2 regions of the Micromonospora sp. 4G55 genome follow, and region 2 is predicted to be linked to the other one. Evidence: predicted binding sites of a transcription regulator. Region 2 holds the regulator's gene; the other holds the start of a gene.
The links. Region 2 encodes HrcA, which represses chaperone genes, less so after heat shock. Its sites were predicted from a motif close to GGTTNGCACNCTCNNNNNGAGNGTGCNAACC; they were not measured.
Positions count from the first base shown of each region.

Region 1: the regulator HrcA is predicted to act here: its motif matches at 2,232-2,262, upstream of groL (chaperonin GroEL).

Region 1 covers NZ_JAEVHN010000171.1:1,579-4,981, forward strand. The annotation lists gene JNW89_RS16115 (hypothetical protein) at 106-348, shown strand; gene groL (chaperonin GroEL) at 411-2,033, opposite strand; gene JNW89_RS16125 (hypothetical protein) at 2,310-2,699, opposite strand; gene JNW89_RS16130 (hypothetical protein) at 2,696-3,352, opposite strand.
Region 2 covers NZ_JAEVHN010000503.1:107-3,509, forward strand. The annotation lists gene JNW89_RS28380 (DUF4870 domain-containing protein) at 1-639, opposite strand, end outside; gene hrcA (heat-inducible transcriptional repressor HrcA) at 874-1,896, shown strand; partial or broken gene JNW89_RS28390 (DnaJ domain-containing protein) at 1,971-2,285, shown strand; gene JNW89_RS28395 (hypothetical protein) at 2,335-2,826, shown strand; gene JNW89_RS28400 (DinB family protein) at 2,901-3,403, shown strand, end outside.

The DNA.
Region 1 (3,403 bases), on a different contig from region 2:
CCGCGAGGTATCGATAAACGGGCGAATGGGATATAGACCCTGATAATGCCATTCGCCCGCATGGGTGATGGCCGCCCCCTACCGTTTCGGTAGAGGAGGCGACCCATGACCACGGACGACGAACAGACCGACGAGCCGTTGCCCCGTACCTGGGTACCGGTCGGCGACCCGCCCATCGCGGTGCCGTTCGACCGGCGGGACTACGGCGACGCGGAGCAACTCGCCGAGATGACCGGCGTCGACGAGCCGGAGGCCGAGGACCTGGTGACCGTGGTGGACGAACCGGTCGCCATCCGACCGCCGTACGACCGGGCGCAGAAGCGGCGTAACCAGCGCAGCCTGCCCTGAGGAGACGGAAAGGGGCGGACCGCTCGCGCGGCCCGCCCCTTTCGGCGTTGGTGGAGCTGGACTCAGAAGTCCATGTCCCCGCCACCCGGGCCAGCCGGGGCGGCCGGGGTCTTCTCCGGCTTGTCCGCCACGACGGCCTCGGTGGTGAGGAAGAGCGCCGCGATCGACGCGGCGTTCTGCAGCGCCGACCGGGTCACCTTGGCCGGGTCGATGATGCCCGCGGCCAGCAGGTCGACGTACTCGCCGTTGGCGGCGTTGAGGCCGTGGCCCGGCTCCAGGTTGCGGACGTGCTCGACGACCACGCCACCCTCGAGACCGGCGTTGACGGCGATCTGCCGCAGCGGGGCGTCCAGCGCGATCTTGACGATCTGCGCGCCGGTCGCCTCGTCGCCGGTCAGGTCCAGCTTGTCGAAGGCGGTCTTGCCGGCCTGCACCAGCGCGACGCCACCACCCGGGACGATGCCCTCCTCGACGGCGGCCTTCGCGTTGCGAACGGCGTCCTCGATGCGGTGCTTGCGCTCCTTGAGCTCGACCTCGGTGGCCGCGCCGACCTTGATGACCGCAACGCCGCCGGCCAGCTTGGCCAGCCGCTCCTGCAGCTTCTCCCGGTCGTAGTCGGAGTCGCTCTTGTCGATCTCGGCCCGGATCTGGTTGACCCGGCCCTGGATCTGCTCGGCGTCACCGGCACCGTCGACGATGGTGGTCTCGTCCTTGGTCACCACGACCTTGCGGGCGCGGCCCAGCATGTCGAGGCTGGCGGCGTCGAGCTTGAGGCCGACCTCCTCGCTGATGACCTGGCCACCGGCGAGGATGGCGATGTCGGTCAGCATGGCCTTGCGGCGGTCACCGAAGCCCGGCGCCTTGACGGCGACCGACTTGAAGGTGCCCCGGACCTTGTTGACCACCAGGGTGGCCAGGGCCTCGCCCTCCAGGTCCTCGGCGATGATCAGCAGCGGCTTGCCCGACTGCATGACCTTCTCCAGGATCGGGAGCAGGTCCTTCACCGACGAGATCTTGCTGTTGGCGATCAGGATGTACGGGTCGTCGAAGACGGCCTCCATACGCTCCGGGTCGGTCATGAAGTACGCGGAGATGTACCCCTTGTCGAAGCGCATGCCCTCGGTGAGCTCAAGCTCCAGGCCGAAGGTGTTGCTCTCCTCGACGGTGATGACGCCTTCCTTGCCGACCTTGTCCATCGCCTCGGCGATGATCTCGCCGACGGTGTTGTCACCGGCGGAGATGGAGGCGGTGGAGGCGATCTGCTCCTTGGTCTCGACGTCCTTGGCGAGCTTGAGCAGCTCCTCCGAGACGCTGGCCACGGCGGCCTCGATGCCCCGCTTCAGGGCGATCGGGTTGGCGCCGGCGGCCACGTTGCGCAGGCCCTCGCGGACCAGGGCCTGGGCCAGGACGGTCGCCGTCGTCGTGCCGTCACCGGCGACGTCGTCGGTCTTCTTGGCGACCTCCTTGACCAGCTCGGCGCCGATCTTCTCGTAGGGGTCCTCGAGCTCGATCTCCTTGGCGATGCTCACACCATCGTTGGTGATGGTGGGGGCACCCCACTTCTTCTCGAGCACGACGTTGCGGCCCTTGGGGCCGAGCGTCACCTTCACGGCGTCGGCGAGCTGGTTCATGCCCCGCTCGAGGCCGCGGCGCGCCTCTTCGTCGAACGCGATCATCTTGGCCATACGGCGTTGTCCTCCTGGACACTCACGGGCCACCCGAGTGTTTGTGCCCCGGATGGGCCGCCTGGTGTACGCACCTTGGGACGTCGCCACCTGGCGACGACGACGTCCTTCGGCCGGGCCGGATAGCCCGCGACGACCGGCCATGTGCCGCACCGGCGTCTTGGAACGCCGCTGCGACCGTGGCCCTACCGCCCCGACCATTGGCACTCACCATACGCGAGTGCCAATGACTTGTTTAGCACTCTCCCCTGCCGAGTGCAAGCAGACTCGGGCCGATCAGCCGAGTTCCGCCGCCAGTCGCGCGGCGTTCACCGGCCCCTCGTGGACCCGCTGCTCGGCGTACGTCACGATCAGCCCGACCAGCTGGACCAGGTAGACCGGGACGACCAGCACGGCGGTCACCGCCACCACCACGACGGCGCCCACCGCGGTGCCCGGCGCGGCGAACGGGTCGGTGCCCAGCGGCGCCGTGCCGACGGCCTCCAGCACCGCGCCGACCACGGTCCCGGCGACGACCGCCGCCGCCACCAGCGCGACCCGGGCCGCCACCATGCCGAGGCGGCTGCGGAAGAGGTGGAACGAGCGCCCGATCGGGTTCTGCCGCTCGAAGAGGTAGACCGGGCCGGCCAGGGCGAGCGCGAAGGCGAGGTAGACGCCGGGTATCACGCAGAAGCAGAAACCGACCGTGACGAGCAGACCGACCAGCAGGGTCCAGCCGTACAGCCCCGGCGCCCGGCGCAGGCCGTAGCGCAGCGCATCGCCGAGGTCGCGGGCTCGCCGGCCGCCTGCCGGGTGACCACCCAGGTACCGGCCGCCCAGCCCACGCTCTGGACCAGGTAGAGGAGCAGGGCGGCGACCAGCGTCGCGCCGCCGAAGGTGAGGAAGTCACCCAGGTAGCCCGGGGGCAGCGAGCCGTCGGCCGGCACCTGCGCGGACGGCTCCAGCCCGAGGGAGATGATCGAGAGCACCGCGGCGGGGAGCGCCTGGGTGAGCAGCATGATCGGCACCAGCGTTCGCCAGCCCCGACGCAGCGCGCCGGCGCACCGGGTGAACCAGCCGTCGACGCCGGCGTGCGGCGGGTTCACCAACGGGTCGGCCGGGTCCCAGCCGCCGGCGGCCGGCCAGCCGTACGGGAGGTGGCCGGCGTACGGCGGGTAACCCGGCGGGTAACCGGCGTACGGGTCGGCACCGGGCGGGTAGCCGCCGGTGGGCGGGAAGACCCAACCCTGGTACGGGCCGGCGGGCCCGACCGGGCCGCCCGGCGCGGGCGGGTCCACGGGATCGGGTCCGGGCGGACCCGACGGGGACTGGTCGGACATGAGCACTCCTCAGCGACGGCTGGATCGGCCCACGATCTTCCCTGGCGCCCG
Region 2 (3,403 bases):
GAAGGCGTAGCTCGCCGGGTAGCGGTAGACGACGCCCTCGGTGGCCTTCACCCCGCCGATGATGCCGAAGATGATCGGCACCAGCGCGGTCAGGATCGGGATGAAGAAGAGCACCCCGCAGGTGACGATGGCCAGGACGAAGCCGATGACGTTGGCGATCGCCCAGGTGATCTGGAAGTTCAGCGAGGCCGTGGCGTGCGCCCGCACGGTCGGGGACTGCTGGCCCTTGGCGGAGAGCGCGATCAGCGGCGCCACCCAGCCGAGCAGGCTGCCGCCGACGATCACGCCGACCGGGCCGCCGAAGTGCGCGATCAGCGACCAGTTCTTGTCGTCGTCGGTGGCGTAGCCGCCGCCCGGGGCGCCGTACCCGGGAGCGCCGTACCCGCCGGCGGTCGGATAGCCGACGCCCGGCGTGGAGTAACCACCCGGCGCGGAGTAGCCGCCCGGCGGTGGGTAGCCGCCCGACGGCGGTTGGTCACCGGTGGGTGGCGGATAGCCACCGGGCGGGGGATAGCCGCCCGCCCCGGGTGCCCCGGACAGTGGTGCGGTGGGCGGCTCGTACGACGAGCCGGACGGGGCGGTCGGGTCCGGGCGGTCGCCGGGGTCCCCCGCTCCGGGAGGGCGAGGTGGTTCAGTCATGGACGTCACGGTAGGGGTTGCCGGCAAGCCCTCACCAGAGCGACACCGCCCCGGATGTCCGGATGATCGGCCCTGGCGCGCCGTCCGGGTGGCGGGGCGCACCCGTGGTCCGTCGCTGATCATCGCGTCAGCGGGGACGCCGACGTAGACTGGCACTCGCTACAGTCGAGTGCCAGTGCGCTCGCCCGGGGCGCCTCAGTCGCTCCGGGCCGACCTGCGTCAGGAGGTGGGGAGATGGGTCTCGACGACCGCAAGCTCGCCGTGCTGCGCGCGATCGTCGAGGACTACGTCGCCACGCAGGAGCCGGTCGGCAGCAAGGCCCTGGTGGAGCGGCACCAGCTCGGCGTCTCGCCGGCCACGGTCCGCAACGACATGGCCGTGCTGGAGGAGGAGGGCTACATCCGGCAGCCGCACACCAGTGCCGGCCGGGTGCCCACCGACCGTGGCTACCGCCTCTTCGTCGACCGGCTGTCCCGGGTCAAGCCGCTGAGCCCGGCCGAGCGCCGGGCGATCGAGCGCTTCCTGGTCGGCGCGGTCGACCTGGACGACGTGGTGCACCGCACCGTGCGGCTGCTGGCCCAGCTGACCCGGCAGGTCGCCGTGGTGCAGTACCCGTCGCTGGCCCGCTCCTCGGTGCGCCACCTGGAGCTGGTGCCGATCTCCACCACCCGGCTGATGCTGGTCATGATCGCCGACACCGGCCGGGTCGAGCAGCGGCTGGTGGAGCTGCCCGCCCCGATCCCCGCCGACCACGTCACCGACCTGCGCCGGCTGGTCAACGAGAAGCTGGTCGGCAGCCGGCTGTCGGAGACCCCGCCGCTGGTCCAGGCGTTGGTCGACGAGTCCGCGCCGCACCTGCGCGGGGCGATGACCACGCTCTCCACGGTGCTGCTGGAGACACTGGTCGAACGGCACGAGGAGCGCATCGCGCTCGCCGGCACCGCGAACCTCACCCGGGGCGGCCTGCTCGACTTCCAGGGCTCGCTGCGCCCGATCCTTGAAGCCCTCGAGGAGGAGGTCGTGCTGCTCAAGCTCATCGGGGAGGCCGAGCCGAGCACCACCCGGGTGCTGATCGGCGACGAGAACGAGATCGACAACCTGCGGGCCGCCTCGGTGGTCAGCACCGGGTACGGCCCGGGCGCGACCATCGTCGGCGGTCTGGGCGTTCTCGGGCCCACCCGGATGGACTACCCCGGCACCATCGCCACGGTGAGGGCCGTGGCACGCTACGTGGGCGAGCTGCTGGCCCAGAACTGATCCAGGGCAGGGGCCGGCACCCGGCCCCGGCCGACGACCGGCAACGCGAGACGAACATGAGGACACCGAACGCAGTGGCCAGGGACTACTACGGCATTCTCGGCGTGACCCGGGAAGCCTCCGACGACGAGATCAAGCGCGCCTACCGCAAGCTGGCGCGGCAGTTCCACCCGGACGTCAATCCGGACCCGGAGGCCCAGGAGAAGTTCAAGGACATCAACGCCGCGTACGAGGTTCTCTCGGACGACCGGAAACGGCAGATCGTCGACCTGGGTGGCGACCCGCTCGCCCCGGGTGGCGGCGGCGCGGGGCCGGGCGGTCCCGGCGGCGCGGGCCCGTTCGTCGGGTTCCAGGACATCATGGACGCGTTCTTCGGCGGCGTACGCGGGCATCCACCTGGCCGGTTCGGTCAGCAACGCCGAGGTCTACCACAACACCGTGGTGATGGAGGCGAAGAGCTGGGCCCCCGCGGGCATCCGCTTGCAGAAGTTCTTCGGTGGCTTGTCCAACATCGTCCTGCGGAACAACCTGATCGTCTCGGGCGGGACCAACCTCGTGCTCGCCGACGACTTCTCGACGGCCGACGTCCTGCTGCAGGGCAACAACTTCTTCGCCGAATCGGGAGCCTGGGCCGTTTCGTGGGCCGGGGCGTCCTACGCCAACCTGGACGACTGGCGCGCGGCGACCGGGCAGGAACGCCTCGGGGCGAGCGTCGTCGGATCGAGCGCAGACCCGCGTTTCGGCAGGGCCGATCGCGCCGGCTCACCGGCGCAACGGGCGAAAGCGCTCACGCCGCGCCGCGATTCGCCGCTGGCCGGTCGCGCCCTCCGCCTCCGGTCGCTCTTCGATGTCGATCCGGGACCGGTGGACTTCCTCGGCCGGCCGCTGGTCGGGGCCGGCACCGTCGGAGCCATCCAGCCCGCCACCTGAGCGACGGTCCGGCTCGGCCCCTTGTGGTCGTCGCAGGTTGAGGTCGCCGGGAGCCCGTGGCAGGCTCACGCCCCATGATCGATGACTTCGCGAAGACGTATCTGCACGGCGATCTGCGGGAGATTCGCGAGGCGATCCTCTGGAAGCTCGACGGGCTCGGCGAGTACGACATCCGCCGCCCCCTGACCGCGCCCGGCACCAATCTTCTCGGCCTGGTCAAGCACCTGTCGTTCTGGGAGGCCACGTACTTCGGCGAGGTCTTCGGGCGGCCGTTTCCCGAACCCCTGGGCCGCTGGGACGACGCCGAGGCGCGTGGCGGCGACATGTGGGCGACCGAGCACGAGACGCGCGAGGAAATCATCGACCGTTACCGCCGCGTGTGGCAGCACTCGGACGCGACGATCAGCGCCCTGGCCATCGATTCACCCGGCTACGTGCCCTGGTGGCCGTGCCCACAGGTCACGCTGTTCACCATCCTGGTCCACCTGCTCACCGAGACGAGCCGCCACGCCGGACACGCCGACATCCTGCGCGAACAGCTCGACGGCTCGACCGGGACAGCAGCCTGGGACGCCGA